Regions from separate parts of the Lichenihabitans psoromatis genome, predicted to be linked through region 2. Evidence: predicted binding sites of a transcription regulator. Region 2 holds the regulator's gene; the other holds the start of a gene.
What was found. The regulator HrcA, encoded in region 2, represses chaperone genes, less so after heat shock. The targets are predictions, from matches to a motif close to GTTAGCACTCNCNNNNNGNGAGTGCTAAC.
Positions count from the first base shown of each region.

Region 1: a site for HrcA is predicted at 2,620-2,648, ahead of groES (co-chaperone GroES). Genes of this name have one in related genera too.

Region 1 covers NZ_CP036515.1:2,024,778-2,040,371, reverse strand. The annotation lists gene EY713_RS09475 (phosphatase PAP2 family protein) at 1-333, shown strand, start outside; gene groL (chaperonin GroEL) at 559-2,199, opposite strand; gene groES (co-chaperone GroES) at 2,256-2,543, opposite strand; gene EY713_RS09460 (MAPEG family protein) at 2,721-3,128, opposite strand; gene EY713_RS09455 (sensor histidine kinase) at 3,419-5,227, shown strand; gene EY713_RS09450 (response regulator) at 5,224-5,658, shown strand; gene EY713_RS09445 (sensor histidine kinase) at 5,665-6,726, shown strand; gene EY713_RS09440 (transglutaminase-like domain-containing protein) at 7,299-8,195, shown strand; gene EY713_RS09435 (transglutaminase family protein) at 8,313-9,266, shown strand; gene EY713_RS09430 (LysR family transcriptional regulator) at 9,361-10,257, shown strand; gene EY713_RS09425 (formate dehydrogenase subunit gamma) at 10,349-10,822, shown strand; gene EY713_RS09420 (formate dehydrogenase beta subunit) at 10,819-12,375, shown strand; gene fdhF (formate dehydrogenase subunit alpha) at 12,386-15,229, shown strand; gene EY713_RS09410 (OFA family MFS transporter) at 15,365-15,594, shown strand, end outside.
Region 2 covers NZ_CP036515.1:2,505,203-2,520,796, reverse strand. The annotation lists gene EY713_RS11750 (bestrophin-like domain) at 1-556, shown strand, start outside; gene EY713_RS11745 (ankyrin repeat domain-containing protein) at 646-1,185, shown strand; gene EY713_RS11740 (class I SAM-dependent methyltransferase) at 1,175-1,777, opposite strand; gene EY713_RS22750 (hypothetical protein) at 1,800-1,973, opposite strand; tRNA gene EY713_RS11735 (tRNA-Arg) at 2,128-2,204, opposite strand; gene EY713_RS11730 (thermonuclease family protein) at 2,225-3,109, shown strand; gene EY713_RS11725 (M48 family metalloprotease) at 3,262-4,779, shown strand; gene EY713_RS11720 (RNA polymerase factor sigma-32) at 4,921-5,790, shown strand; gene EY713_RS11715 (hypothetical protein) at 5,840-6,286, opposite strand; gene rplS (50S ribosomal protein L19) at 6,564-6,992, shown strand; gene leuC (3-isopropylmalate dehydratase large subunit) at 7,133-8,554, shown strand; gene purQ (phosphoribosylformylglycinamidine synthase subunit PurQ) at 8,618-9,301, opposite strand; gene purS (phosphoribosylformylglycinamidine synthase subunit PurS) at 9,298-9,552, opposite strand; gene EY713_RS11690 (HAD family hydrolase) at 9,702-10,376, shown strand; gene hrcA (heat-inducible transcriptional repressor HrcA) at 10,452-11,513, shown strand; gene EY713_RS11680 (SCO family protein) at 11,541-12,134, shown strand; gene EY713_RS11675 (transporter substrate-binding domain-containing protein) at 12,153-12,998, opposite strand; gene EY713_RS11670 (glycosyltransferase family 2 protein) at 13,155-14,984, shown strand; gene rhuM (RhuM family protein) at 15,058-15,594, shown strand, end outside.

The sequences.
Region 1 (15,594 bases), 480 kb from region 2:
TATCAGGTCACGCAATTTGGTGGCGATCAGGCCTTCAAACCATTCTATCGCTTCGATGGTGAGTGCCGACGCAATTGCTCCTTCGTGTCAGGAGAAGGCGCCGAAGCTTTTTGGACCCTCGCGCCCGCAGTGCTGGTGCCCCTACCCTGGCGACCGATCGCCATCGCGGCCGCTTTGGTGTTCGGCGCCGCCACGAGTCTGCTTCGGATCGCCTTCGGTGGGCATTTCCTGTCCGACTCAATCCTCGCGGGACTATTGACCTGGTTGGTGATCCTCGCCTGCTGGCGGCTCGTCACACGCCTGTTCGGCGTCAGACCAGATGGCGTCGTCTAGCCTCCCGAGCGAGGCCCACGACACTTAGCGACGACAACAAAGGGACGAGTTCCGGCCAAGCGAGAGTCGATCGGCGACCGGCGACCGGCGCGGGATCGACCATCGTTGCGGCTTGGGAAAGATCGGCCGGAGATCGGGACGACGCAGCCCACCGGCTGAACGAAAAAGAGCCCGGCTTTCGCCGGGCTCCCATTCTAACAAGCAGAGCTGACTGTACGGACGACTTTAGAAGTCCATACCGCCCATGCCGCCGCCGCCACCGCCCATCGGCATGGCCGGCTTGTCCTTGGGGGACTCGGCAACCATGGCCTCAGTGGTGATCAGCAAGCCGGCGACCGACGCCGCATCCTGAAGAGCGGTCCGAACAACCTTGGCCGGATCAACGATCCCGGCTTCGATCATGTCGACATATTCTTCCGTCTGGGCATTGTAGCCGAAGGTCTGCGAGGCATTCTCGAGAACCTTGCCGACCACGATCGAGCCTTCAACGCCGGCATTATCGGCGATCTGACGGATCGGGGCTTCAAGCGCCTTCGAGATGATGTTGATGCCAGCCTGAACGTCCGGGATGTCGCTCTTCAGCTTCAACACGGCCGCCTTGGCGCGCAGCAGTGCAATACCGCCGCCGGGGACGATGCCTTCTTCAACGGCCGCGCGGGTCGCATTGAGGGCGTCGTCGACGCGATCCTTCTTCTCTTTGACTTCGACTTCGGTCGAGCCGCCGACGCGGATGACCGCGACGCCACCGGCCAACTTGGCCAGACGCTCCTGAAGCTTCTCACGGTCGTAGTCCGAGGTGGTCTCCTCGATCTGCGCCTTGATCTGCGCGATACGGCCGTCAATGTCGGACTTTTCGCCATGACCGTCAATGATCGTGGTGGTCTCCTTGTCGATACGGATCCGCTTGGCGCGGCCCAGCATCTGGAGCGTGACGGATTCAAGCTTGATGCCGAGTTCCTCGGAGATCATCTGGCCCTGAGTCAGGATCGAAATGTCTTCGAGCATCGCCTTGCGGCGATCGCCGAAGCCCGGAGCCTTGACGGCTGCGACCTTGAGGCCACCACGGAGCTTGTTGACCACGAGCGTGGCAAGAGCCTCGCCTTCGATGTCTTCGGCGATGATGACGAGCGGCTTGCCGGTCTGCACGACGGCTTCGAGAACCGGCAGCATGGCCTGAAGCGACGACAGCTTCTTCTCGTGGATGAGGATGTAGGGATCCTCGAGCTCGGCAACCATCTTCTCGGCGTTGGTGATGAAGTAGGGCGAGAGATAGCCGCGATCGAACTGCATGCCTTCGACGACGTCGAGTTCAGTCTCAGAGGTCTTGGCCTCTTCGACCGTGATGACGCCCTCGTTGCCGACCTTCTGCATCGCCTTGGCGATCATCTGGCCGATTTCCTTGTCGCCGTTCGACGAAATGGTGCCGACCTGAGCGACTTCGTCCGACGAGTTGATCTTCTTCGAACGCGACTTGATATCCTCGAGAGCTGCCGTCACGGCCATGTCGACGCCGCGCTTCAGATCCATCGGGTTCATGCCGGCTGCGACATATTTGGTGCCTTCACGAACGATGGCCTGAGCCAGAACGGTCGCGGTGGTGGTGCCGTCGCCGGCCTTGTCGTTGGTCTTCGAGGCCACTTCGCGCACCATCTGGGCGCCCATGTTCTCGAACTTGTCTTCGAGCTCGATTTCCTTGGCGACCGTCACACCGTCCTTGGTGATGCGGGGCGCGCCGAAGGACTTGTCGATCACGACGTTACGACCCTTGGGGCCGAGCGTAACCTTGACCGCATTGGCCAGAATGTCGACGCCGCGAAGCATGCGATCGCGGGCGTCGGACGAGAAACGTACGTCTTTAGCTGCCATGTTGATAGTCTCCTGAACCGTAGTTCAAATCTTGAAAGATGGATCGAGGCTCGAGGTCAGCCGACGACGCCCATGATGTCGCTCTCCTTCATGATAAGGAGATCTTGGCCGTCGATCTTGACTTCCGTGCCCGACCATTTGCCGAACAGAACCTTGTCGCCAGCCTTCACGTCGAGGGGGGTCAGCTTACCGCTTTCGTCGCGACCACCAGGTCCGACCGCGATGATCTCGCCTTCCTGAGGCTTCTCCTTGGCGGTGTCCGGGATGATGATGCCGCCCTTGGTCTTTTCTTCGCCTTCGAGGCGCTTGACGACCACACGGTCGTGCAGGGGACGAAAGTTCATGATGAATGTCCTATCGATACGGACCGGGAGCCTTCGCGAAGGCGCCGCGCGGTGCCAAAGCCGAGTGCCGATGCAGGTTGGCACTCTCGTGTGTCGAGTGCCAAAGCAGGCAGCGCCTATCTACGGACTCGCCCGTGAGGTGTCAAGATCGGCTCGCTTTTTGCCGCCGGAACCATCTCAGGACAGGCAGTCTGTGAGAACGAGGCACAGACCCAACGTCGCGACCAGCCAGACCAAGGTTCGAACATAAGGAACGCCGAACCAATAGAGCGGCACATAGATAACTCGCCCGGCCAAGTAGAGTTCAGCCCCCAGCACCGAAAGCGAGCCGTTGCGACCCGCCAGATGCGCGATCGCGACCGCGCCGAGGAACATTGGCAAGGTCTCCATCAGATTGCTTTGCGCTCGGATCAGGCGCGCGGTGCGACCCGAATAGCTCATCACGTCGTCGCGCGGCCCAGCCCCCCACGAGCGCGGTTCCTGCATGCGTTTGCCGATCCCCGCCAAGCCGAGTTGGACGAGAGCCAGGACGATGCTCCAACCCGCCAAGACGAGATCTTGGGTCACCAGATCGTTTTGCGTCACGAGGATTCCTGCGGTTGCGGCTGCGCGAACGGCGTCCTTTTGAGGCTCTTACCAAACGCGTGCAAGAGTGCCGACCCCCAAGATCCAAATAGACCGGCGCGGCAACACCACGAAAACGCTTGCTTTTGATGGCGTGGTAACGACCGCTGGGGTCGCCGGAGCAGACGATCCTGCACCTTTATGGCCCAAGGCACCCGCATGGTCGATGATGCAATCGCCTCAACCGCAGCATGTCGCGCCGGCTCGTGTCGCCTTGTCCTCGCCCCGCGCAGGCGAGGGTGGGTCGATCCATGATGGTTCAGCGACGCCGAGGCCCGGGCGCCATCCTCAGCCGCTTCACCCTCAAGCAAACCAGCACACTGATGGGCTCGCTCGGGCTTGTCCTCATCATTCTCACGTCCAGCTTCATCGTTTGGCACGAGCGTCAGACGCTCTTCGAAGAAGCGGAAGCCCACGCAGAGCAGTCGGCCTATTTTCTCGCCGACCACGCCAAACGCCTCTTCGAGGTCTCGGATATCGCGCTGCACGCGACCTTGAACGCCACCGCCGGTCGCGATTGGGACAACATCGAGCAGTCGAAGGACCTCGGAACCGACATGAGGAGCATGAATGCCATGCTGCCCTATGTGGACGACATCTGGCTCGTGGACGAAACCGGCCGCGTGCGACGAGCCACCGTGCCCGATCTACCCACCATCGTTTCGATGGCCGACCGGGCGGTATTCCGCAACGCCCAGCAGGCCGGCGACAAGCTCATCATCGGCGAGCCGATTGTCGGTCGCGTCTCGCATAAGCCGACCTTTCTAGTGGCCCGACGGATCGAGGCAGCCGACGGACGCTTTCGCGGTTTGGTGGCCGCCTCGATGGCGCTGTCTTACTTCACCGATTATTGGCAGCGGTTGGACGTGCGCAACGACGAGCGGATCGACCTCATCCGCGACGGCACGGGAGAAGTCTTGGCGCGCTATCCCGACCTCAAGACGATGCGGGCCCCTCACACGATCGGCCCCAGCGTGCTGGCAGCGGCGGCACTCGCGCCCGACGATGGCACCTTCGAGCCCGGCCCCCATCAATTCGGCTATTATCATCGCGTCGGCGATCTGCCCGTCTTCGTGGCGGTCGTCTTCCGCGACGGCGTCATCGACGCGCGCTGGCGAGCGTGGCTCTGGCGTTTCATCCCCTATGCGGCTGGCGCCTTCGTGGCGCTCGCCGGCATCATGATGCTGGGTCGCCGTCTGGCGCGTCGCGAGAGCCGCTCGCGGCGTGAGGTCGAAGCCGCACGGGCCATGCTCAGCGCGTCCAACACGCGGTTGGAACAGCGGGTCGCGGAGCGAACGGCCGATTTGCAGGAGACAAACCGTGAGGTGCAGCGGTTCGCCTATATCGTGAGCCACGATCTGCGTGCCCCGCTTGTCAACATCATGGGCTTCACGTCGGAACTGGACGGCCTTCGTGGACAATTATTCGCCGCAGGATCACCGGGCGCTCGAGCCGATGCACCCGACACGGTGAAAGCCGACTTCGATGAGGCGATCGGCTTCATCCAATCGTCGATCGACAAGATGGACAGGCTGATCAAAGCGATCCTCAGCTTGTCGCGTCAAGGCCAGCGGCACTTTCGACCGGAGGCGCTCGACATGGACCGTCTCATGCGCTCGATCGCGGACGGTGTCGCCCACAGGGTTCAGCGCTCCGGAGCCACGATCACGATCGCACCGCTGCCGCGTCTCATCGCAGATCGCATCGCGGTCGAGCAGGTGTTTTCCAACCTGGTCGAGAATGCGGTCAAATATCCGCAGCCGGGGGTCCCCGGTCGGATCCACATCGCGGCCGACGAATCCGCCACGACCGTGACATTCGAGGTGAGCGACAACGGGAGGGGTATCGAGCCGCAGGATCGCGAGCGCGTCTTCGAACTTTTTCGTCGGGCCGGGCAACAGGACGAGCCGGGCGAAGGCATCGGGCTTGCCAACGTGCGCTCGCTGGTTCGAAGACTGCAAGGCACCATCCGGCTCGATAGTAAGCCAGGGCTCGGCAGCGTCTTTACGGTAGTGCTGCCGAAAGCCGCCGACATGACGGAGGACGATGGATCATCATGACCCTACCGACCATCATCATGATCGAGGATGACGAGGGTCATGCTCGGTTAATCGAAAAGAACCTCCGCCGCGCAGGCGTCGAAAACGAGATCGTGCATTTCGGCGATGGAGCCAGCGCGCTCGCTCACCTTTTCCAACAGCGCGGGTTGCCGGCGGATCGCAAGGCTACTCCGCTGCTGATCCTGCTCGATCTCAACCTGCCGGACATGAGCGGCGCCGAGGTGCTGAAACGCGTCAAGGAGAATAGCATCTTGAAGCGGCTACCGGTCATCATGTTGACCACAACCGACGACAAGCTTGAAATCCAACGCTGCTATGACCTTGGCTGCAACGTCTACATCACCAAACCGGTGATTTATCAAAATTTCGCCGAGGCGGTGAGACAGCTCGGGCTGTTTCTATCCGTCATGCAGGTTCCCGAGCCGGCCTGACCTCACGTGACATCCGCCCGTATTCTTTACATCGACGACGACCCAGCCCTGCTTCGGCTTATCGAGCGGCAATTGCAGAGGCGTGGCTATGCGGTCGAGGCGGTCTCGAGCGGCGAGGATGGCTTGGCCCGCATCGCGGCCGGTACGATCGATTGCGTGGCGCTTGACCATTATATGCCGGGACAGGACGGTCTCACGACGCTGCTTCGCATTTGCGACCTGCCCGATCCACCGCCCGTCATCTACGTGACAGGCACCAACGAAAGCAGCATCGCGGTCGCGGCCCTCAAGGCGGGCGCAGCCGATTACGTGGTCAAAGACGTTCAAGGCGCTTTCTATGATCTGCTCGATGCAGCGATCCGCTCGGCGATCGAAAGCACGGCCTTACGCCGGCAAAAAGCGGAAACGGACCGTGAGATCAGGGCGGCACGAGACCGCTTCGAGGCCCTGGCGGCAGAGCGGCAAGTGCTGATGCGCGAGGTCAATCACCGGGTCGGCAACAGCCTTCAACTCGTCGCAGCCTTCTTGCACATGCAGGCAAGTTCGGCCGATGCGGCCACACGCGCGGCATTGGCCGATGCGAACCGGCGGGTTCTGGCGATCGCCCAGGTCCATCGTCGGCTCTATGCGTCGGACGACGTGACGGCCGTTGCGCTGCATCATTATCTGGCCGGACTGATCGAGGATCTTCGCCAGTCCGCCGATGCACAGGAAGCCACGTCGCAACTCGTGCTGCTGGCCGACGAGATCGAGATCAACCCGGACACCGCGGTGACAATCGGCATCATCGTGACGGAACTCGTCATCAATGCGATGAAATATGCCTATCCGACCGGAAGCGGTCCCATCCGCGTGCGGCTCGAGGCCGTGACCTGTCGCCAAACGCGCCTGATCGTCGAGGATGAAGGGGTCGGCAAAGTCGCCACAGAAAAGTCCGGCACCAGGACCGGGATCGGTCGATCAATCGTTAAGGCGATGGCAACAAAGCTTGCGACGACGGTCGAATATCGCAGCGACGGACCGGGGACGCACGCATCCATGCTGTTTTCAAACACCGACAGCATCTAAGGTCTGTTCGATGCCGATAACGGCGGCGCAAGATCGAATGCGCCAAACGTATCTCGACGAGCCTATCTGCTGTAAAATTACCACAGACAATAAAATATAAAAGGGCGCCTCGTTACACAGCTTGCCTTTGCGGCAATGCAGCATAGTATTACCCATGCGACGTTGGTTGTCGCATGCCCTTCTTGGGCGTTTCCTCCCTAGACTCTGGGCCGCTTTTAGCGGTCCTTTTTTTTGGACCATCGCAGGTGTGCTAATTTGACCAGCTCGGTATAAAACGCAAGCCGTCGACCTCAAAAATAGACATTAAATCTGCGATTTTTCCAAATTGCCTTTTTTTTAGTCATAACGTCTACGCCGATTGGCCGAGGCGCCGTCGCGGCGATGGAAGAGACGCTCATCTTGCGCAACCTCTCGACGGGATCAGCGCTTAAAAAAACGGGGTCAGGCGGATCGCGCTGCCATTATGGCGCAAATGATGCTCAGTTCGTCCATGGGAGACGGCGGGTATCGATCCGAAAGGCATTCGACCCGTCGCCGACCTTCCGCTTGTTGAAACTGACGGTGATCCGACGATGAAAATACGCTGCGGCTTCGACATCACATATTTCTGTAACATCCCCACCCCGATGCTCTTTCTTCTCAGCGTGCATCCGTCGCGCGAGCAGGATCTGTTGACGCCACAGCAGATCACCTTCACGCCCCAGGTCGCCTCGCGCGTTTATACGGATGCTTTCGGCAATCGCGTCACCCGCATCCTTGCGCCTGTCGGCGAAACCCGCCTGACCAGCGACTTTCTTATTCGCGATAGCGGGCTTGAAGACGAATATGCGCCTCATGCCAAGGAAATTCCGGTCGAGGAGCTGCCCGACGATGTTTTAGTGTTCCTGCTGGCAAGCCGCTATTGCGACACCGAGGCGTTGAGCAACCTCGCTTGGTCGCTGTTCGGCAATAGTCCGCGCGGATGGCAACGTGTCGAAGCCATCGTGGCCTATGCCAACCAGCGCATCAGCTTCGGCTATGCTCATGCGCGCAACACGCGGACGGCGAGCGAAGGCCATGCCGAGCAGGTCGGCGTGTGCCGCGACTTTGCTCATCTCGCGGTCACCTTATGCCGCTGCATGAATATTCCGGCACGCTATTGCACCGGCTACCTCGGCGACATCGGAGTCCCGGTCGGCGATACGCCGATGGATTTCAGCGCCTGGTTCGAAGTGTTCCTGGATGGCCGCTGGTACACGTTTGACGCCCGGCACAAACATGCTCGGATCGGCCGGATCGTCATGGCGCGTGGCCGGGACGCGACCGATGTGGCGATCTCCACAGCTTTCGGCCCGGCCAATCTCGTCGGCTTTACCGTCGTGACCGACGAAATTCCGGATGATGTGAATATGGGGACCCTCCCCTCGATCGAATCGATAGCAGAGGCCTCCGCCGATGAGCCGCTTCGCAGCCCGCAATCGGGGCGATAAGGCGCGGGAAAGCCCAAATAAAACGATTGATCCCACGTCGCTGAATGTGCGGAGTGCAGCGATCGATGATCGACGGGGGCATGTCGCTGCCCTTGTCGATCGAACCTTGAGACATCCATGTCGGTTTTATCGGTTCGCCATCTGACGACCTACAGCTACAAAACACCGGTTCGCTTCGGCGAACACCGGATCATGTTTCGGCCCCGCGACAGCTATGACCAGCGGCTGATCTCCTCCGATCTCGTGATCGATCCAGAACCTCGACGTCTCCGCTGGCTCCATGATGTGTTCGGCAATTGCGTCGCGATCGCCAGCTTTTCAAAGCCGGCCGCACAGCTGCGATTCGACACGCGAATCGTGCTCGACCACACGCCGCTGAACACACCCGATTTCTCGATAGAGGATTTTGCGCGGACCTATCCGTTCACCTATGGGCCGGACGAGATGCCGGATCTCGCGCGCCTGATCGAGCGACAATATCTCGACCCCGAACACGCGCTCGATCAATGGGTCCGGCGCTTCGTGCATCGTGGACGCGAGACCGAAACTGCCAAATTGCTGATGACCATGACCTACGCGATCAAGGAGAGCTTCACCTATTCCAGGCGGCTTGAACACGGCACACAAGATCCGATCACGACGTTGACGACCCGCAAGGGGACCTGCCGAGACTTCGCGGTGCTGATGATCGAAGCCGCGCGCGCCCTCGGGCTCGCGGCCCGGTTCGTGTCGGGCTATCTCAATGTTCCGTCTGACGCGGGCGACACCTCTCACAAGGGCGGTGGCAACACCCATGCGTGGTGCCAGATCTATCTGCCCGGCGCGGGGTGGGTCGAGTTCGACCCGACGAACGGCATCGTCGGCAACCGCGATCTGATCCGTGTCGCAGTCGCTCGCGACCCGCGTCAGGCCGTGCCGCTCTCGGGCACGTATTTCGGCGACGCCGCCGCCTTTTCGGGCATGACCGTCAGCGTGGATGTCCGCGAGATCGCGCCCTTTCATCCCACCCTGCAAGATCTCGACGATGCCGCGCTGGGCGAAGGACCGCACGACCGCGCTGTCCTGGCCTAAGAGGCGACGCAAGCTGGGCGAACGGATGCGATACGTGCGCGCAATCCAGCCGCTTGCGGCGGGTGTTCGACTGATGGATGCGATATAAAGCGCGATGATCGACAAGCTCGAATATGTCGTCGCTTTGGCGCGTGAGAAACATTTCGGTCGCGCCGCCGATCTGTGCGGCGTCACGCAACCGACCTTGTCGGCAGGCTTGAAGCAGCTGGAAGATACGCTCGGCATCCTCATCGTGCAGAGGAGTTCCCGCTTCTTGGGCTTTACGCCCGAGGGCGAGCGCGTGCTGGCCTGGGCGCGCCGCATGGTTGGCGACGCGCAGGCGATGCGCCAGGAAATCAAGGCGTTGAAACACGGCCTGAGCGGACATTTACGGATTGCCGCGATCCCATCGGCGCTTCCGATCGTCGCAGGCTTGACCACAGGCTTCGCTCAACGCCATCCGGCGGTTCGCTTTTCGGTGATGTCCCGCACGTCCGACGACATCCTGAGAAAGCTGGAAAATTTCGAGATCGATGCGGGGGTCACCTACATCGACAATGAAAGCCTGACCCATGTCCGAATGCTGCCGCTGTATTACGAGCGCTACCGCTATGTGACGGCTCGGATCTCCGCGCCGCCGCGTGACGACACGATCGCCTGGCGTTCAGTCGGTGAACGGCCGCTTTGTCTGCTCACGCGAGACATGCAGAACCGGCGGATTATTGACAAAGTCAGCCAAGCGGCCGGCATTACGCTGTCGCCCCGGCTCGAAACGGATTCGATGATCGTCCTCTTGTCGCATGTCAAAACGGGCTTTTGGTCAAGCATCCTACCAGCCGCCTTGGTCGACCTTTCGGTTTTACCCGCCGACATCGTCGCTCTGCCGATCGTCGGGCCCGAGCTCGCAAATCTGATCGGCTTGGTGGTACCGGATCGTAATCCGATGACCACGTTGGTGCAGGCGCTGTTTGCCGAAACCACGCAGCGCCCGAGTGCTGCCGAAACGGCATAATAGACAAACTCTATCAAGCGACGGTTTTACGACCTTGTTTTTCGCTGACTTATGACAATTCTAAACAGCGAAACAAACAAGCGGAACCGTGATGTCAGGGATCGAAACGTGGAGTGCGGCTCGTGCCAGCGAGATTATCGCCGGCCAGCAACATCTTGATGGTGCAACGCTTCCAATCTTGCATGCACTGCAGCATGCGTTCGGCTACGTCGATCCACAAGCCGTTCACCTGATCGCAGATGCGCTTAATCTGTCGAAAGCCGAGGTCTTCGGGACGATCAGCTTCTATCACGATTTCCGCAGCAAACCTGCTGGCCGCCATGTGCTGAAACTCTGCCGCGCCGAAGCGTGTCAGGCGATGGGAGCGGTGGCGCTACATCAGCATTGCCGGACGCGACATGGGATCGATTGGCACGACACGACGCCCGATGGCGAGCTGACGCTGGAGCCGGTGTTCTGTCTCGGCCTCTGTGCGACCGCGCCGGCCGCGTTGCTCGACGACAAGCCTTTGGCGCGGCTGACGACGGGCAAGATCGACGCTCAGATCGAGGGGCTGTCGCGATGACATCTGTGCTTTACATTCCGACCGATGCGGCCGCTCTCGCGGTCGGTGCGGATGAGGTGGCGGCCGCCTTCCAGGCTGAAATCAGTCGGCGCGGCCTTGATGTCCAGATTGTCCGAACCGGGTCGCGCGGCCTGTTCTGGCTCGAACCCATGATCGAGATCAATCAGGATGGTGGGCGCATCGCCTACGGTCCTGTCGAGCCGGATGACGTCGCAGGTTTGCTGGATGCCGGGCTGATGCTGGGCGGCGACCACAGGCTGCGGCTCGGTCCGCCGGATGAGATCCCGTATCTGAAAGCGCAGACACGGTTGACCTTCGCGCGCTGCGGCCTCGTCGATCCCATTTCGGTCGCGGATTATCGGGCTCATGGCGGTTATGTCGGGCTCGACCGCGCGCTCGCGATGGACGCGACCGCCATCGTCGACGAGGTGAAGCTGTCCGGCCTGCGCGGGCGCGGCGGTGCCGGGTTCCCGACTGGCATCAAGTGGAACACGGTCCGGTTGGCCGTCGACAACCAGAAATATATCGTCTGCAACGCCGACGAGGGCGACAGCGGAACATTCGCCGATCGCATGCTGATGGAGGGCGATCCGCTATCGCTCGTCGAAGGCATGACGATTGCGGCTCTCGCGGTCGGGGCCACCAAAGGTTTCATTTACATCCGATCGGAATATCCGCATGCCTTCGCGGCGATGAACCGCGCCATCCTGGCCGCGACCGAGGCGGGCTATCTCGGGCCGTCGGTGGCCGGTTCCGGTCATGCTTTCACGATTGAGGCGCGGCTGGGCGCGGGCGCCTATATCTGCGGCGAGGAAACCTCGTTGCTCGAGAGCCTCGAAGGGCGGCGTGGGCTCGTGCGTGCCAAGCCGCCGCTTCCGGCCCTCAAAGGGTTGTTCGGCAAACCCACGGTCGTCAATAACGTTATGTCGCTCGCGACCGTGCCGTGGATCATGGCGAACGGGGCGCAGGCTTATGCCGATTTCGGCATGGGCCGCTCGCGTGGGACGCTGCCGATCCAACTCGCCGGCAACATCAAGCAGGGTGGATTGATCGAAACGGCCTTCGGCCTGACGCTTCGGCAAGTGCTGGATCAGTTCGGCGGCGGCACCGCGACCGGGCGACCCATCCGCGCCGTCCAGGTCGGTGGTCCGCTCGGGGCGTATTTTCCCGATCGCCTTTTTGATACGCCAATGGATTACGAGGCGTTCGCGGCCGTTAAAGGCTTGATCGGCCATGGCGGCATCGTCGTTTTCGACGACACGGTGGATCTCGCGCATCAGGCGCGTTTCGCCTTTGAATTCTGCGCTCAGGAAAGCTGCGGCAAGTGCACCCCCTGCCGGATCGGCGCGACCCGCGGCGTCGAGACGATGGACAAGGTGCTGTCGGGCGTCGAGCGCGCCAAGAATCTCGAGCTGATCGACGACCTCTGTCAGTTGATGACCGAAGCCTCGCTCTGCGCCATGGGCGGGTTGACCCCCGTGCCGGTGTTGAGCGCCATCACGCATTTCCCCGACGACTTCAACCGTGCGCCGCTGCTTGCGGCCGCCGAATGAGGACCTGAGCATGGCTCTGATCAAGGAACTCGACACCGGCACCCCGATCCGCGTCAGCGGAACGACCGTGACGCTAACGATTGATGGGGAGCGGATCACCGTTCCGGCCGGCACCTCCGTCATGGCGGCGGCTTCGCTGAAGGGCACCAAGATCCCGAAGCTCTGCGCCACCGATGCGCTGGAGGCTTTCGGATCCTGTCGCATGTGCCTCGTGGAGATCGAGGGGCGGCGCGGCACGCCGGCCTCCTGCACGACGCCCGCCGAAGACAATATGGTGGTCAAGACCCAGACCGACCGACTTGCAAAATTGCGCCGCGGCGTGATGGAGCTTTATATCTCCGACCATCCGCTCAATTGTCTGACGTGCTCGGCCAACGGGGATTGCGAGTTGCAGGATACGGCCGGTCAGGTCGGCCTACGCGAGGTTCGCTACGGATATAATGGCGAGAACCACACCCACGCCCCGACCGATAGCTCGAACCCCTATTTCACCTTCGAATCCTCGAAATGCATCGTCTGCTCGCGCTGCGTGCGAGCCTGCGAAGAGGTGCAAGGCACTTTCGCGCTGACGATCCAGGGGCGCGGCTTTGACTCAAAGGTCTCGCCCGGCGGCATGGATTTCTTCAGCTCGGAATGCGTCTCCTGCGGGGCCTGCGTGCAAGCCTGCCCGACCGCGACCTTGAACGAAAAATCCGTGATCGCCATGGGCCATCCGGAACATTCCGAAGTGACGACCTGCGCTTATTGCGGCGTCGGCTGCTCGTTCAAGGCCGAAATGCAGGGCGACAAGGTCGTTCGCATGGTGCCGTTCAAGGACGGCAAAGCCAACGAGGGTCATTCCTGCGTCAAGGGCCGCTTCGCTTATGGGTATGCGACCCACAAGGACCGCATCACCAAGCCGATGATCCGCGCCAAGATCACCGATCCGTGGCAGGAGGTGACGTGGGCCGAGGCGATCGCCCATGCGGCGTCCGAGTTCAAGCGGATCCAAGCGCAATATGGCCGTGATTCGATCGGCGGTATTACCTCGTCCCGTTGCACCAATGAAGAAACGTATCTAGTTCAAAAGCTGGTGCGCGCCGGCTTCGGCAACAACAACGTCGACACCTGCGCCCGCGTCTGCCACTCGCCCACGGGTTACGGCCTGAAGGTCACGGTCGGCACGTCGGCCGGCACGCAGGATTTCGCCTCGGTCGACCATGCCGATGTGATCCTCGTAATCGGCGCCAACCCGACCGACGGTCATCCGGTGTTCGCATCGCGCATGAAGAAGCGCATCCGGGCCGGCGCCCGCCTTATCGTCGCGGATCCGCGCAAAATCGATCTCGTGAAATCGCCCCACATCAGGGCTGATTATCACCTGCCTCTCAAGCCCGGCTCCAATGTCGCGCTCATCAACGCCTTTGGGCATGTGGTCGTCACCGAGGGCTTGGTGAACGAGACCTATGTCCGCGAACGCTGCGATCTTGACGCCTTCGAAGGCTGGGCCCGGTTCATCGCCGACGAGCGCCATGCGCCGGAGGCCGTCGAAGCCATCACGGGCGTTCCCGCCGCCGATCTTCGGGCGGCCGCGCGGCTTTATGCGACCGGCGGCAATTCGGCAATCTTCTATGGCCTCGGCGTGACGGAGCATAGCCAGGGCTCGACGATGGTGATGGGCATGGCGAACCTTGCCATGGCAACCGGCAACATCGGCCGGGCCGGCGTCGGTGTGAACCCGCTGCGGGGCCAGAACAACGTCCAAGGCTCGTGCGATATGGGCTCGTTCCCTCATGAACTCCCCGGCTATCGCCACGTCTCAGATGACGCGACCCGCCACATGTTCGAGAGCCTGTGGGGCGTGACGTTGCAGAATGCGCCCGGCCTCCGCATCAATAATATGCTGGATGAAGCCGTCGATGGCAGCTTCAAGGGTCTTTACATCCAGGGCGAGGATATCGCGCAATCCGACCCCGACACCCAGCACGTGACGACGGGCCTGCGAGCCATGGAATGTATTGTCATTCAGGACATCTTTCTGAACGAGACGGCGAAATACGCCCATGTGTTCCTGCCGGGATCGTCGTTCCTGGAAAAGGACGGGACGTTCACCAATGCGGAGCGCCGGATCAGCCGCGTCCGCAAGGTCATGGCGCCGCTGGGTGGTCTCGCCGATTGGGAAGGCACGATGGCGCTGTCGAACGCGCTCGGCTATCCGATGGATTACAGCCACCCCGGCCAGATCATGGACGAGATCGCCAAACTGACCCCGACTTTCTCGGGCGTGTCCTACGGCAAGCTCGACGAGCTCGGTTCCATTCAGTGGCCCTGCAACGAGGCGGCGCCGAACGGCACTCCCATGATGCATGTCGAGCGCTTCGTCAGCGGCAAGGGCAAGTTCATGATGACGGAGTTCACGGCCACCGAGGAACGAACCGGTCCGCGCTTTCCGCTGATCCTGACGACCGGGCGCATCCTCAGCCAGTACAATGTGGGGGCGCAGACACGCCGCACCGCTAATTCGTCGTGGCACGAAGAGGACGTGCTCGAAATCCATCCGTTCGACGCCGAGAACCGCGGCATCAACGAGGGCGATCTTGTCGCGCTGGTCAGTCGTTCGGGCGACACATCGCTCAAAGCACGGATCAGCGAGCGGATGCAGCCCGGCGTCGTCTACACGACCTTCCACCACGCTAAGACGGGCGCGAACGTCATCACGACCGATTACTCGGATTGGGCAACCAACTGCCCCGAATACAAGGTGACGGCGGTTCAGGTGCGGAAGACCAACCGTCCCTCGGACTGGCAAGCCAAGTTCTACGAAGAAGACATCTCCCTGACCCGTATGGCGGCCAAGCTCGAGGCGGCTGAGTAGCCATCGGGCTACGGTGTAATTTGCCGACGATCGACTGATACGACGAGGCGGTGACATCGCTGCCTGTCGCAATCCGTAGCTTCTTCAACTCGGCGACCCAAAGAGGTCGCTCACCACAATTTGGGATGAAACGACTTGAGTATCACTGCCGCGCCGTCCACTTCGCGCCCCGCGAAAACGTCGTTTCTCGATCGGGACCATATCGTTGCCGAGCTCGGTTACAACCGCTGGCTACTGCCTCCGGCCGCTTTGTGTATCCATCTTTGCATCGGCATGGCTTACGGGTTCAGCGTCTTCTGGCTGCCGCTGTCCCGCGCCATCGGCGTCACACAAGCCAAAACCTGCGCCGATCTCACGCTCGCAAG
Region 2 (15,594 bases):
CGAGAACCTCGGTGCTGAAACCGCCCCGATCCGAACGAGCCTCAGGGCCTATACGGCGTCGGCCTTGGCCAGCACCTGGCCGGAAGAGGCGCCGCCGAGCGGCCAATACCCGAAAGCCGACAGCCGAGAGGATGAATTCGACGCCGGCAACCTCGGAGAATTGTTGCTCCACATTCAGAGCCAGTTACAGCGCGTCGCGGTCTCGAGCCCGGAGGATAGCTCGATCCGCGCGAGTTGCTTGGTGCGGCTCGACCGCGTGCTCGACCAGCGGTGGATCCTGATCGACGAGGCGAAAAGCGCCATCACGCTCCCGTTCTACGACATGCTCGCCGGCTGGCTCGTCATCGTCTTCTTCAGCTTCGGCTTGAGCGCACCGCGCAACGAGCTCGCGGCGGTTTTCGTCTTTCTCGTGGCGGTGGCTGTCGCAGGCGCGTTTTTCGTCATTTTGGAACTCGATGGACCTCTCGACGGCTTGGTCAAAGTCTCGAGCGAACCGATGCGCCATGCTTTGCGGCACATCGACTGGTCGCTGGCGACGACCCCCGGCAAGGGGTGAGCAAGACTTGACCGGCACCGGGGCCGGTTCCATTCAGTGGCATGACAGGGCGTGCGGGACTGAAGGCCTACGCCAAGTGAGGGGAACCGATGGAACAGCCGCAGGAGGGCTCGCGCCCCCAACTCGACAATGACATCATCGATTTCGCACAGCGTGTGTTCGGCTACGTTCGCACCGGGAATGTGGAAGCGATGTCGCAGTTTCTCACGCGCGGCCTCCCGCCGAACCTCCGCAACGACAAAGGCGATAGCTTACTGATGCTGGCGAGCTATCACGGGCAGTATGAGGTGACGCGCCTCCTGCTCGACCATGGCGCTGATCCCGAACTCGCTAACGATCGAGGTCAGACGCCTCTTGGAGGCGCCGCGTTCAAAGGCGACATCGACATCATCACGCTCATGCTGGACAAAGGCGCCAAGGTGGACGGCTGCGGGCCGGACGGGCGGACCGGGTTGATGCTGGCCGCGATGTTCAATCGTGTCGAGATCGTCGACTTGTTGCTGGCACGGGGTGCGAACCCCGAGACGCGAGACGTAAGCGGCATGACGGCTGCCGCTCTCGCGCTTGGCATGGGGGCACAAGATACGCCCGCCCGACTGGCGGCGGCGCAATCGACTCTCACACCATAAAAACGTCGAACCGCAGCGTTTTCGATAAGACTTGATGGTGCGGAGCATCCAGACCCGGCATCGGCTCCGCTCGCAGCGGCCACTTGAGCACGACGCGGTTGGTGGCGGCCGCCAGAGCGGCCTGCATCAAAGCGGGGGCATCGAGATCGGCGCCGACGAGGGCGCGCAGGTCGCGCATCTCTTGCTTGACCAAGGCCGATTTAAGGCGCGGCGGGTGCATTGGATCCACCAAGACCACGTCGGGCCGAAGCCCGGCGAGATGGTGCTTGGCATCGCCGGCCAAGAGCGTCATCCGGGCCACGATCACGGCAATGTCCGGGCCGGCCTCGCTGGCGCGAGCCAACCCGTCTGCCAGCAAAGCATGGACCGCAGGTGAGCGTTCGATCAGCGTCACTTTAAGACCAAGAGCCGCGAGCAAGAAAGCATCTCGCCCGAGCCCGGCGGTCGCATCGACGATCGTCGGTCGATGGCCGTTGCCAAACCCGACGGCCTTGGCGAGAGGCTCTCGCGGCCCTCCGGCCCGAAGCCGGTGGCCCAAGGCCCCGCCGACAAAATCGATTCGGGGTTGGGCCATCCGGCCAGGAGCCGTCATGTCGTCTCGAGGCCGCAAAGCCTCACTCGGCGGTTGGCTCCTTGGCGACCGCAGCATCGGCCTCGATATCGCCCTCCCCGTCGCCCTTCGGCTGACCAGCTTTGTCGCTCTTGGCCTTGGCTCGCTCGGCGCTTTTGGCCGCCTTGGCCCGCTCGCGTTCCTTGCGTTCGAAGTCATAATTCGGCTTACGGGCCATCTCTTGCGCTCTCCTTCGTCGACGGACCGGCGCTTGCACGATCCGTCCATCCGACATCTCTCTACGTGAACGCCGCCATGATGATCGGTCAAGCCGCAATCATGGGAAACCCGCGATACCGGAAGGGCATTTCGGCGGCTATGAATGGCTCTGTTGGCGTCCCGGAAGGGATTCGAACCCCTGACCTACGGTTTAGGAAACCGTTGCTCTATCCTGCTGAGCTACCGGGACACTCAAGGAACGCCCTTAGCATGAACCAACGTCGGGATGAAGGGGCTGGCCGCGGCCGGCGGGCCGCCGCTGCGCTGGTGTTCTTTGCCTGCGTGGCCCTATCCCGGGAGGTCGCGGCAGCGCCCAGGACCACCGCGGCCCTGCCCTGCACGCCGGAAGGCGGCGAAGCGGTGCGGATAACCGGCATCGGCGAAGATTTCAGCGTGACGCTCGCGGATGGACGGTCGATCCTGCTGGTTGGGGTCGATCCGGTTCGGGCCACGGCGACGGGTCCCGATCTAGCGGCTGCGGCACATGCCAAGCTTCGGGCGTGGCTCATCGGCCGGTCAGCGACACTCCGGGCGCTGGCTGCCGCGCCGGACCGGTGGAATCGCATTCCCGCGCTGCTATTCGCGGATCCGGATGCGGCGCCCTCATCCGCAAGCCCCGGTCTGTCGGTTGCGCTCGCCATGGTGGATGCGGGCCTTGGGCGCGCGCGGCCGGATCCCGACGCGCATGGCTGCTGGCCGGATCTGCTTCGCGCCGAACAAGCGGCGCGCGCAGCACGGATCGGCTTGTGGAGCGACCCGGCCTATGCGGTTCTCGACGCTGCCGATCAGGCGGCTATCGGAAACAGCACGGGCGCGATGGCGATCGTCGAGGGAGCGGTCACACGGGTCGGCCATGGCCGCTCGCGTCTTTACATCGCGATAGGCGGCCGGCAGGCCGATTTCAGCATCCGACTCGCCAGACGGGATTCGTTCATCTTGACTGAACTAGGATTGAGCGAAGATCGATTGTCAGGCGTCAGTCTCAGAGTTCGTGGGTTTCTCGATGACAGGTTCGGCGCCTCGATCGACGTGACACGCGGCGATCAGATCGAGGTGTTGACGCCACCGGGCGCCCCGATGGTCGTGGCCCCGTAACGATTCCGTGATCAGAACGCGGTGAGAGCGCATCTCGGCGCTGGAACAAGCGTATCTTTTGAAGCATGAAGACGTCGGGACAGTTGGCCGGACGCGAACGAAGGGCGGAACGACCTCGTCCAACGGGTTGGTCGCAAGGAGAAACACGGCGGATGTCGGTCTCGATCGGTCGTCAGCGGGTATCGGCAAAAGGCTGGATCGTTCGACCCTCGGCGATGGTGCGTGGGCTCGCCGGCGCATGCGCGATGGCGTGGCTGCTCGCCGGTTGCACGTCGATCGATCAGACCAATCCAAAACCGAGCGTCGAAGCGGCCGCCTTGCCGGATGCAGCCCCGAAGACCACGGGCGTGGATTCGCCTGCCATCCGCGAGCACAAGCAACTCGTTCACGTGTTTGGGGGAGAGTATCACTCGGTCGCGACCGAGAAACTGCTCGATGAGGTTCTGGCCAAGCTGGCGGTCGCCAGCGAGGTGCCGAGCATCCCCTATAAGCTGACGATCCTGAACTCGCCGGTCGTCAATGCTTTCGCGTTGCCGTCGGGCCGCATCTATGTCACCCGCGGTCTTCTCGCACTCGCCAATGATACGTCGGAGGTCGCTGCCGTGATGGCGCATGAGATCGCCCATGTGACGGCACGGCATGCCACGCAGCGCGCCGAGATCGAGAAGCAATCGGCCGTGATCAGCCAAGCCGCGAACGTCATCGAAGACCGGAATAAGGGACGATCCTTCCAGGCCTACGCCCAGCTCAGCCTCGCGAGCTTCTCGCGGCTGCAGGAGCTCGAGGCGGACCGGATCGGCGTTCATACGATCGCGCGAGCCGGCTACGACCCCTATGCGGCCTCCCGTTTCCTGCAATCGCTCGGTCGATCGAGCGCCATGCGGCAATCGCTCTTCGGGCAGGCCAGCGTCGACAAGCCGGATATGATGTCGACACATCCATCGACGCCCGAACGTATCGAGCGGGCGATCGGCGAAGCACGCCAAATCGGGGCACCCGGGATCGGCGAAATCGGGCGGGACCATTATCTGGCCGCCATCGATGGTTTGCCGTTTGGCGACGATCCCGCGGAAGGGTTCGTGCGCGGCGTACAGTTTGTCCACCCGAAGCTCGGCTTTGCTTTCACCGCGCCGGACGGGTTCGTGCTCGAAAATTCGGCTCAAGCCGTCCTCGGCATCGCCAATGGTGGGGAGGAGGCGCTTCGGCTCGATCGTGTGCATGTTCCGGCCGAGACCACGCTCCAAGCCTATCTGGTTTCGGGCTGGATCGATGGCCTGCAGGAGGGGTCGGTCGAAAACATCGTCGTCAACGGATTTCAGGCCGCCACCGCGACCGCGAAGGGCAGCGAGTGGACCTTCAGGCTCGCCGCCATCCGGTATGGCGGCGAAGTCTATCGCATGATCTTTGCGGCCAAGACGCTGTCGGATGCCGATGATCGCGCCTTCAGGACGTCGATCAATACGTTCCGCAAGATCACGCCGGACGAAGCCAAGAACGTCCGGCCGATGCGGATTGACATCGTGACGGCCAGCGATAGCGACACCGAAGAGAGCCTGGTGGCGAAGATGAAGGCCGCCGACCGGCCGCTCGACCTTTTCCGGGTTCTCAACGACGTCGAAGCCGGTGCGGCGTTGAAGGGTGGCCAGCGGTATAAGATCGTCACCGAGTGACGCGCTCGCCGAGCCTTGCGGCTCGACCAACCTCCGTCGCGTCGGGCGAAGATGTCGCATCCGAGGCGATCAGGATCCTGACGGATCCTTGAACCAAATCTCTCGGCCGTGCGTATCTCATGCACGCTTCTGGAGGGTACCATGTTGCAGATGGCCGGCGTGAGACGTCAGTTTGTCAAAGCCGCAATGGCAGCGAAGTTCCTTGAACGGGACGAAGAACGGGCGCTCGCGCAGAGCTGGAAAGACCATGGCGACGAGGCCGCGCTGCATCAGCTCGCGTCCGCCCATATGCGTCTCGTGATCGCCCTGGCGGCTCGGTTCCGTCATTACGGCCTTCCCTTAGCCGATTTGATCCAAGAAGGTCACGTGGGCTTGCTCGAAGCCGCCGCGCGGTTCGAGCCTGAGCGTGAGGTTCGCTTCTCGACTTATGCGACGTGGTGGATCCGCGCCTCGATCCAAGACTATATCCTCCGCAATTGGTCGATCGTCCGGGGCGGTACGAGTTCGGCCCAGAAGGCCTTATTCTTCAACCTGCGCCGTTTGCGCGCCAAACTCTCTCAGAACCCAGGCCCCGGCGGAAACACGTCGATGTTCGCGACGATCGCCCTTGCGATCGGTGTGTCGCCCGCGGATGTCGAACTGATGGACACGCGGTTGTCTGGCTCGGATGTTTCGCTCAACGCACCGATGACCGAGAGTGACTCCTCCGGCCCGGCCGAGCGGGTCGATTTTCTGGTCGACGACAAGCCTTTGCCGGACGAGACCGTCGGCGAGCAAATCGATAGCGATCGGCGCGTGACATGGCTCAAGGAGGCCCTGAAGGTGTTGACGGACCGCGAGTTGCGGATCGTTCGGGAGCGCCGCCTCGCCGAGGAAACCGCGACGCTCGAGGCGCTTGGCGCCCGGCTCGGAATTTCAAAAGAACGTGTTCGTCAGATCGAAAATCGCGCGATGGAGAAGCTCAAGCGGGCATTGACGAGCGTCGATAATCCGCCACTGCAGATCGGCTGACGCGTTCGGCATCCCCTGCTGCCGATCAAACCAACCCGCGAGAGTACGCTTAGGGTAGGTGGAGCGAGAGGCGCCGGACGGTGGCCAGGCTCTCGCACATTGCAACGGCGTTCAGGAATGCCAGCAACGGAAGAAGAGAAATGATCCGGCGTAATGTCGCCTCGGTCATTTGACGGGTTGGGCGCCCCATTCGACCGCTCCAAGCCGTTTGGCTGGTCCAGCGCGCAAGATCCTTCCAACGCAGGATCAATGTCAGATGAAGCGCGAAAATGATCGTCTGCAGCACGGTGGGTCCGAAAAAGTAAAACCATTCGCCATCCCAACGGGCTCCGATCGCAGTGAGGTAATCGCGATAGGTCAAGGGGCCGGTCAGCATCGATAGCGATAGCAGCGCAAACGCGAGCGCCGCGAGCGTAAAGGCTGCCCAAAGCACCATATTGGTGATCAAGAGCCAACGATCCGGCCCGCCGTCTTTCGCGCGCTGGTGAGGAGACATGGGTCGCCGCTTTCATCCGATTGGACTTTTGACGATTGCGTTCCTCACGCGGGTGAGGGGGCCGGCATCGGTAAAGAAACTTACCTAAGATCGTGTGGAATGTCCTTCGTGACCGTCGACAGACGCTGGGTCACACCGTCGCAAATCCGTCGATCAGCAGGACTCCGGAGGGCCGTAAAGCGGTCGACAATCCAGACCGCCCGGTGTATGACCCGCGCTTAACTTAAAACAGCGCGCCGAAACGCAGCGATTTAAGTCGCATCGGCAAGGAGTCATCATGAATATCATCGAAATCCTCGAGCGCGAGGAAGTCGCCCGTTTGACGGCGCTTCGTTCGATCCCCGAGTTCCAGCCCGGCGATACAGTCGTGGTCAACGTCAAGGTCAAGGAGGGCGAGCGCGCCCGTATCCAGGCCTATGAAGGCGTCTGCATCGCCCGCGCGAATAGTGGCCTGCATGAAAACTTCACGGTCCGCAAGATCTCCTATGGCGAAGGCGTCGAGCGCGTTTTCCCGATCTATTCGCCCAACATCGACAGCATCAAGGTGCTGCGTCGTGGGCGCGTCCGCCGCGCCAAGCTTTATTACCTGCGCGATCGTCGCGGCAAGTCGGCGCGTATCGCCGAGCGGGTCGATACGTCGGGCAAGAGCAAGGTCAAGGCTAAGGCCGCTCCGGCTGCCGACAAGGCAGCTCCGGCCGCCGAATAATCAAGGAACAGTCCGCGAACCGTCATGCGCCTTCGTTAACGCGGGCGCATGACCCATGAAGGTTGGGTCGATCCGGACCTTGCAGGTCCGTTGTCGTCGAGCCACCTCTGGTCGCGGCACAAGATCAGGATCAGGCCATCATGGTTGCGACGCATTCAGGGACCCCGCGCACATTGTACGACAAGATCTGGGACGACCACGTGGTCGACCAGCAGGACGATGGGACGTGCCTCCTCTATATCGACCGCCATCTTGTGCACGAAGTGACCAGCCCGCAGGCGTTTGAAGGTCTGCGTTTGGCCGGACGTGGTGTTCATGCGCCGCAAAAGACTTTGGCTGTGGTCGACCATAACGTGCCGACCTCCGACCGTCGCCTCGGCATCAGCGACCCCGAAAGCCGCATTCAGGTCGAGACCTTGGCCGAGAATGCGCGCGAGTTCGGCATCCAATATTTCAACGAACTCGATCGTCGCCAGGGCATCGTCCATATCATCGGTCCCGAGCAGGGTTTCACCTTGCCGGGCACGACGATCGTCTGCGGCGACAGCCACACCTCGACGCATGGCGCGTTCGGCGCCTTGGCGCATGGGATCGGCACCTCGGAAGTCGAGCATGTGCTCGCGACCCAGACTTTGATCCAGGGCAAAGCCAAGAACATGCTCGTTCAGGTCGATGGCGTGCTTCCGCACGGCGTCACCGCCAAAGACATCATTTTGGCGATCATCGGCGAGATCGGGACAGCCGGGGGCACCGGCCACGTCATCGAATATGCGGGCGAAGCCATTCGCGCGCTCTCGATGGAAGGCCGAATGACGATCTGCAACATGTCGATCGAAGGCGGCGCGCGTGCCGGTCTCGTGGCTCCCGATGACAAGACCTTCGATTATCTGAAGGGTCGCCCGATGGCGCCCACGGGCGAGACATGGGACCAGGCTGTCGCCTATTGGCGGACGCTACAGACCGACCAGGGCGCCCATTACGATAAGATCGTGCATCTCGATGCCGCCAACCTGCCGCCGATCGTGTCTTGGGGTACCAGCCCGGAAGACGTCACTTCCGTGGCCGGAACAGTGCCGCGGATCGAGGATGGCGAGACGGACGACAAGCGCCATTCGATCGCCCGTGCGCTCGATTATATGGGCCTTAAAGGGGGCGAGCGGATCCAGGATCTGAGGCTCGATCGCGTCTTCATCGGCTCCTGCACCAATGGACGGATTGAAGATTTGCGTGCGGTCGCCAAGATCGTCGAAGGCAAGACCGTGGCCGCGACCGTCGACGCCATGATCGTGCCGGGTTCGGGTCTTGTGAAGGAACAAGCCGAAGCCGAAGGGCTCGACCTCATCTTCAAGGCGGCAGGTTTCGATTGGCGTGAGCCGGGCTGCTCGATGTGCCTCGCGATGAACCCCGATAAGCTGAAGCCGGGCGAGCGTTGCGCCACCACGTCGAACCGAAACTTCGAGGGTCGTCAGGGTTTCAAAGGCCGCAGCCATCTCGTTTCGCCGGCCATGGCGGCAGCGGCGGCGATCGCGGGTCATTTCGTCGACGTTCGCGACATCGCCTGAACGAGGCGATCGACTCAATACAAAGCCTTCCTGTCGTAACAGGAAGGCTTTTTCTTTGATGCCTTAGGCCGCGAGGCTCTCGAACAGCTTGAGCCCGTCGGTGCCGCCGACCAGCGGATCGATCAGGTTTTCTGGATGCGGCATCAAGCCGAGCACTTTGAGATTTTCCGAATAAATGCCTGCGATGTTCCGCTCCGACCCGTTCGGGTTGGATTGGCCACCGATGGCCCCGGTCTTGTCGCAGTAGCGGAACGCCACGCGGCCCTCGCCCTCCAGCCGCGCGATCGTCTCCGCGTCGGCCGTGTAATTTCCTTCGCCATGCGCGACGCAGAATTCGGCTGCCTCGCCCTCGTCAAAGCGCCGCGTGAAGGCCGTGTCGTTCCGCTCCACGCTGACGTGCTGGAAATGGCAGAGAAAGCGCAGATTGGCGTTGCGGACCAAGACGCCGGGCAATAACCCAGCCTCGCAGGCAATCTGAAATCCATTGCAGATCGCCAGGACCAAGCCGCCACGCGCGGCGTGGTGGCGGACTGCGTCCATGATCGGCGACCGCGCCGCGATCGCGCCACAGCGGAGATAGTCGCCGTAGGAGAAGCCGCCCGGCAGCACCACGAGATCCGTGCCGTCCGGCAGCGCCGTATCGGCATGCCACACCATGGCAGGTTGCTGCCCTGACACCCGATGCAAGGCTCGGGCGGCATCGCGTTCCCGGTTGATCCCCGGGAAGGTGATGACCGCCGATTTCACGACGCTGACCCTTCCAGGATCTCGATCGCGTAATTCTCGATCACGGTATTGGCCAGCAGCCGGTCGCACGCCTGCCGCAAAAGATCCTGCGCGTCGGTATGGTCATGCGCGTCGAGTTCAATCTCGAAGAGCTTGCCCTGACGAATGCTGCCGATCCCCTGGATCCCGAGAGACTGCAAGGCTCCCTCGATCGCTTTACCCTGCGGATCGAGGACACCTGATTTGAGAGTGACGGAAACGCGAGCCAGCATGGAGAAACCCGAGTGAGTGGATTGTGACCCTGGCTTAAAGGCGTGGGCGGCGCGACGCAACCGGTGGCCCGGATCATCGCATCGGACTGAAAAACCTTGTCAGTATGCGGCTCCACCCCTTAGGTCGCTTGAGACGGGACAAGGGGGCCATGATGCTGGCGTATTGCGATTTGCTGATTTTCGACTGTGACGGCGTCCTGGTCGATAGCGAGCAACTGGCGTTCGCAGCTTTCGTCGACGTGCTCAACCGCGCGGGTGTGCCGGCCACGACCGCCATGGTGGCCGACTGCTTCGGCATGAAGCAGGCCGACGTTCTGCAGAAGATCGCGCAAGCGACCCACATGGATATTCCGGATGGGGTGACCGAGGCACTCTGGCCAGCGACCCGACGCGCCTTCGAGCGCGACCTGCAACCGACGCAGGGCGTCAAGGCGTTCCTCGATCGTCTCGACGGCGTCAAGCGATGCGTCGCCTCGTCGTCCAACCCGGAGCGGATCCGGCTCAGTCTCGAATTGACGGGCCTCGCAGGCTATTTCGACGAGGCGGTGTTCAGCTCCCATCAGGTGGCACGGGGGAAGCCGGCGCCGGATATCTTTCTTTATGCGGCTCGCAAAATGGAGGTCGCGCCCGACCGTTGTATCGTGATCGAGGATTCAGTGTTCGGGGCCGAAGGCGGAGCCGCCGCCGGCATGCGGGTGATCGGCTATGTCGGCGGCAGCCATATCCCCTCGGGTCATGCGGCTGGGCTGTTGGCCGCCGGCGCTGCCTCGGTGGAGGCCACCTGGAGCGACGTCGCGCAACGGATCGGCCTTGGCATGCGTTGATGCGTCGCTTGCACCAAGCGCTGTCGAGCGGCATGATCGAATGATGTCATTACCCTTCCACGCTTGGCGGAACCGTTGACGACGGGCACTCTCGCATCGCTGAACGAACGCTCGCGCGACATCTTCAAACACATCGTCGATTCTTATCTGGCGACCGGTGAGCCCGTCGGCTCGCGACATCTCTCTCGTCTACTGCCGAGAGCGCTGTCGCCCGCCTCGATCCGCTCCGTGATGCAGGATCTGGAACAACTCGGGCTGGTCTATGCGCCGCATACGAGCGCCGGTCGGCTTCCGACCCAAACAGGCCTGCGCTTCTTCGTCGATGCGATGCTGCAAGTCGGCGACGTCGGCGACGAAGAACGGCGTCGCATCGAAACCGAGGTGCGGGCGGCGTCCGAGTCGCGCAGCTTTGAAGATGCGCTCGGCGAGGCGTCGAGCCTTCTGTCCGGACTGACGCGCGGCGCCGGCGTGGTCGTGACCAGCAAGGACAACGACCGGATCAAACATATCGAGTTTCTGCGCCTTGATGCCGAACGCGCGCTGACGATCCTGGTCGGCGAGGACGGCAATGTCGAGAACCGCGTGATCGCGACCTCGCCCGGCCTCCCCGCCTCCGCCTTGGTCGAAGCGGGAAATTATCTCAACGCCCGCATCCGGGGCCGCACTCTCGCCGAAGCCCGGACCGAGATCGAGACCGAACGCCGCGCTGCCGAAACCGAACTCGACTCTATCACCGAGCGGTTGGTCGATTCGGGGCTGGCAAGTTGGGCTGGACTGCAAGGGGGAAGCCGCCAGTTGATCGTGCGCGGGCAAGCCAATCTGTTGGAGGATCTGACCGCGATCGAGGATCTCGAGCGCATTCGGCTGCTGTTTGCCGATCTCGAAAGCAAGACCGATGTGATCGAGCTTTTGCACCGTGCCGAAAGCGGCGAAGGCGTACGGATTTTCATCGGCTCGGAGAATAAGCTGTTTTCCCTCTCCGGCTCATCGATGATCGCGGCGCCGTTCCGTGACAGCACGCATCGGATTATCGGCGTCCTCGGCATCATCGGGCCGACGCGTCTGAATTATGCCCGGGTTGTGCCCATGGTGGATTTCACGGCCCGCGTCGTCTCGCGCGTAGTCGGCGGCGGCTGACCGGCCGCGCAACTCGAAAGCGATCCTATGTCCCGCACCGGCGGCCTCTCCCGCTCCCCTGTCGTACCGATCGCCTTGCTGATCGGGATCGTGGCACTTGGCCTTGCGATATGGACCGTGACGATGCCGCAGCATGTGCCGCTTGCATCAAGCGTCGGCGGTGACTTCGCGCTGGTCGATCAAAACGGGAAGGCGGTCACGCGAGCCGATTTCGCAGGCAAGCCGATGATCGTGTTCTTCGGCTATACGCATTGCCCGGACGTCTGCCCGACGACCTTGTCGGATCTGACCCAAATGCTGAATGCCTATGGCACGAGAGAACCGGTCTCGGCCCTGTTCATCACGGTCGATCCGGAACGCGACACACCCGCCGTCATGAAAGACTATCTCTCGAGTTTCGATTCCCGCATATCCGGACTGACCGGCACCCCAGAGGCCATCAGGGCGGTCGAAAAGGCCTATAAGGTTTATGCCAAGAAGGTGCCGACGAAAGACGGTGACTATTCCATGGATCACACGGCAGTCGTCTATGTCATGGATCGGGACGGCCGCTTCGTGAATGCGTTAAACTTGAGCCAAAAGCCCGAGGCCGCCGCCGAAGAATTCAGGCGCGATCTCTGATCCGCGATCGGCTCGCGCTCAATAGTATCCAATCGGAAAATATTTGAGATAGAGATCGCCGATCACGCCGCGTTGAGACAGCCGCTCAAGCGCGTAGTCGAGGGCCTGCCGAAGCGGCGCATCCCCTTTTCGAACCGCGATGCCGCTGCCTTCGCCGAAGTAGCGGCTTTCGGTGAACGCCCCGCCTGCGAAAGTGCAACAGCCCGACGCCGCCGTGCCGTTCAGCCAGAGAGCCGTCGATACCCCGTCGGCGAACATCAGATCGATCTCGCCGACCTTGAGCGCGGCCCGGAGTGAGTCGGGATCCGTGAATGTCTTCACGTTGGCGAGCGGGAAAAACGCCGCAAGATAGGCCGCATGGGCGGTGGCGGTCTGCACCCCGATGCGAAGCGACCCCACCGTCTCTGGCAGAACGGAGGTTGGCACATGCCCGGTTCTGCCGGCGAACCGGGCCGGAGTGCGTGTCACCGGCATGGAAAAATCGACCGTCTCGCGGGTCTTGGCCGTGATCGCGATCGAGGCCACCACGGCGTCGCCGGCATGGGCGTCGAGCGCCGGGACCAGAGTCTCCCATCCACGCGCCTGAATCGTGCAGGTGACCTTCAACTCATCGCAGACCGCATGCGCGAGATCGATGTTAAACCCTGCCAGCGACCCGTCGGGCGCGGTGAAGTTAAAGGGCGGGTAATCGTCGCTGGTCAGAAACTGAATGGTCTGAGCCGGATCCATGCTGGGCTTTTCGATATGATGCTGCGGGTCGACGAAGCTCGGCACGACGACCAAGCCGTCCGATGCGCGCGCGCCTCCACTTGCCGCCATCAAGCCCAGCAGAACCACGCCTGACGTAACGTAAACAATCTTCACCGAGAGGCTTCCTTCGGCTTGTTCCGCGCCATCGACGCACGCTATCTTATGCCGGTGCCGTCGTCATGGTGCTGGTATCGGCTTCATGGAAGGCGATCGCGTGTTTTCCCTGCCTCACGGCCCCTCGCGCATCTCTGCCGGCTCGTGCCAACACGGATGAGCGATCGGGATAAGCTGCCGATCGAAATCGCGTTTCTGGTGCTTTATGGCATCGACCGCGCCATCCTGCGTCGTGCAGCCGCGAGCGCGGAAGACACCGATGTGTCGGCCGATCGGGCGTTGCTGGCCGAAGGCGCGATGTCGGCACAGCATTTCTACGAGTTGCTGGCCCATCATCTCGGCGTCGCCTACATGCATAAGCCTCTGCCGATCAGCGGCGACCAGCATCTCGACAATGCCATGCGGGTCGAAATGGTGCGGCTCTCTCCCAACCCGCAGGGGCTCGATTACGTGCTGGCGCCTCGAGGCGCGGGCCTCGCGCTCGTGCTCGGCCGACTGGCGCAAGGTCGTTGGCGAGACCACGAGCGCATGGCCATCACGTCACCGCAACGGCTTGCCGCGCTCATCCGATTGCATCATCGGCGAGCCATCGTCACGGCTGCGAGCCACGGGCTGCCGGATTGGAACGAGACCTTGTCGGCGCGTGCGGGCTGGAGCCGACACCAACGCCTTTCTGCCTCCATCCTCGGTTGCGCCATGATGGTCGGGGCGTGGTTCTGGCCCGAAGCGACGCTCGCTGCACTGTGTCTGCTGTTCTCGTTGCTGTTCCTTGCCATGGTCTATGTACGCTTGCACGCGACGATGTGGAGTTTCGGAACCATCTCGGATCCGCAACCCCGACGGACCGACAGCAGCCTGCCGATCTATACGATCGTGGTGCCGCTCTATCGCGAGGCGAGGGTCGTGCCCGACCTCGTCGCAGCGCTCCGGAGGCTCGACTATCCTGCCGCGCGTCTCGATATCAAGATGGTGGTCGAAACCAGCGACCGCGACACCATCGATGCACTGCAGACCGAGCATCTGCCGGATCGGTTCGAGATTCTCATTGCGCCGGCGGGCGTACCGCAGACCAAGCCCCGCGCCCTCAACGTCGCGCTGCAATTCACGCGCGGAAGCTTCCTGGTGGTCTATGATGCCGAGGATCGACCGCAGCCCGACCAGCTCCGCAAGGCGGTGGATCGATTTGAGCGCAGCGGCGACGACCTCGCCTGCGTGCAGGCCCGGCTCGCCATCGACAACAGCGCCGACAGCTGGATCACGCGTGTGTTTACCCTTGAATATGCGGCCTTGTTCGACGTGATCAATCCGGGGCTGGCCCGGCTCGGGTTGCCGATCGCGCTCGGCGGAACGTCGAACCATTTTCGGGTAAACGCCCTGCGTCGCGTCAACGGGTGGGATGCCTGGAACGTGACCGAGGATATCGATCTCGGCATTCGCCTGGCCCGCTTCGGCTATCGGGTCGACGTGCTCCAATCGTCCACCTTGGAAGAAGCGCCCTATCGGCTCAAAGCGTGGTTGGGGCAGCGGTGCCGCTGGCAGAAAGGCTGGATGGTAACGCTCCAGACCCATAGCCGTAATCCGGCACGCCTGTTCGCAGACCTTGGGCTGGCCGGCGGTTCTGCGATCTTCGCGATCCTCTGCGGCACGATCGCGAGTTCGCTGCTCGGCCCGGTTTTCGTGGCGGGCGTGTTGCTGCAGGCGACGTTCGGGCCGCTGTTGTCGCCGCATACCAGCGCCGATTGGGCTTGGACCTTTCTGTCGGCCCTCTTGATCGTCTCGGGCATCGCCAGTGTGGTCCTGCCCATCGCGGTCGGGATCAGACGCCGCCGCCTGTTCGACACGGCCATCTATGTGGCGATGCTGCCGCCCTATCTACTGCTGTTGAGCTATGCGACATGGCAGGCGTTGTTCGAGATGATGGGCCGTCCGCATGTGTGGACCAAGACGGAGCATGGCTTGGCCAAGAATCGCGTGCGGCCGACATGATGGGCGATGGTGGAGCCAATACCGCCCCCGCTCGTTGAGGGTCTGACCGATCCTTTTCCTGGAACCTCCAACCATGCCCAAAGCGGCGGCCGCCGACCAACTCGAATTCGAACTCGTCCGGTTCGCGGCCGAGGACCAGCCCCAGGATTTCGAGCTCGACCTGCGGAGCGAGACGATCTGGGCGACACCCGCCGATATGGCGGCGCTGTTGAAAACGCCGGTCGCCACCATCGTGAAACATATCGAAGCCGTGCTGGCCGAGGGCGAGTTGAACGCCGAAACCACAGTGCGCGCCGTGCGGACGGCCTCCGAAGGCGATGCTGCTGCCGCAGCGGCAGAGCGATACAACCTCGATATGATCCTATCGGTCGGCTATCGGGCCAATTCGAAGAAAGCCACGGCTTTTCGGCAATGGGCCAGCCGCACCTTGCGGGCGCTGATGGTCGATGGCTTCGTGCTGGATCAAAGGCGGCTGCGATCCGACCGGGAGACGCGCGACACGCTGGCGGCGCGGCTGCGGGCAATCCGCGCCGAGGAGACCAACATCTACGAGAGCGTGCGCGCCTTCTTCGCCGCGAGCGCAGACGATTATGCGGCCGACAGCGACGCC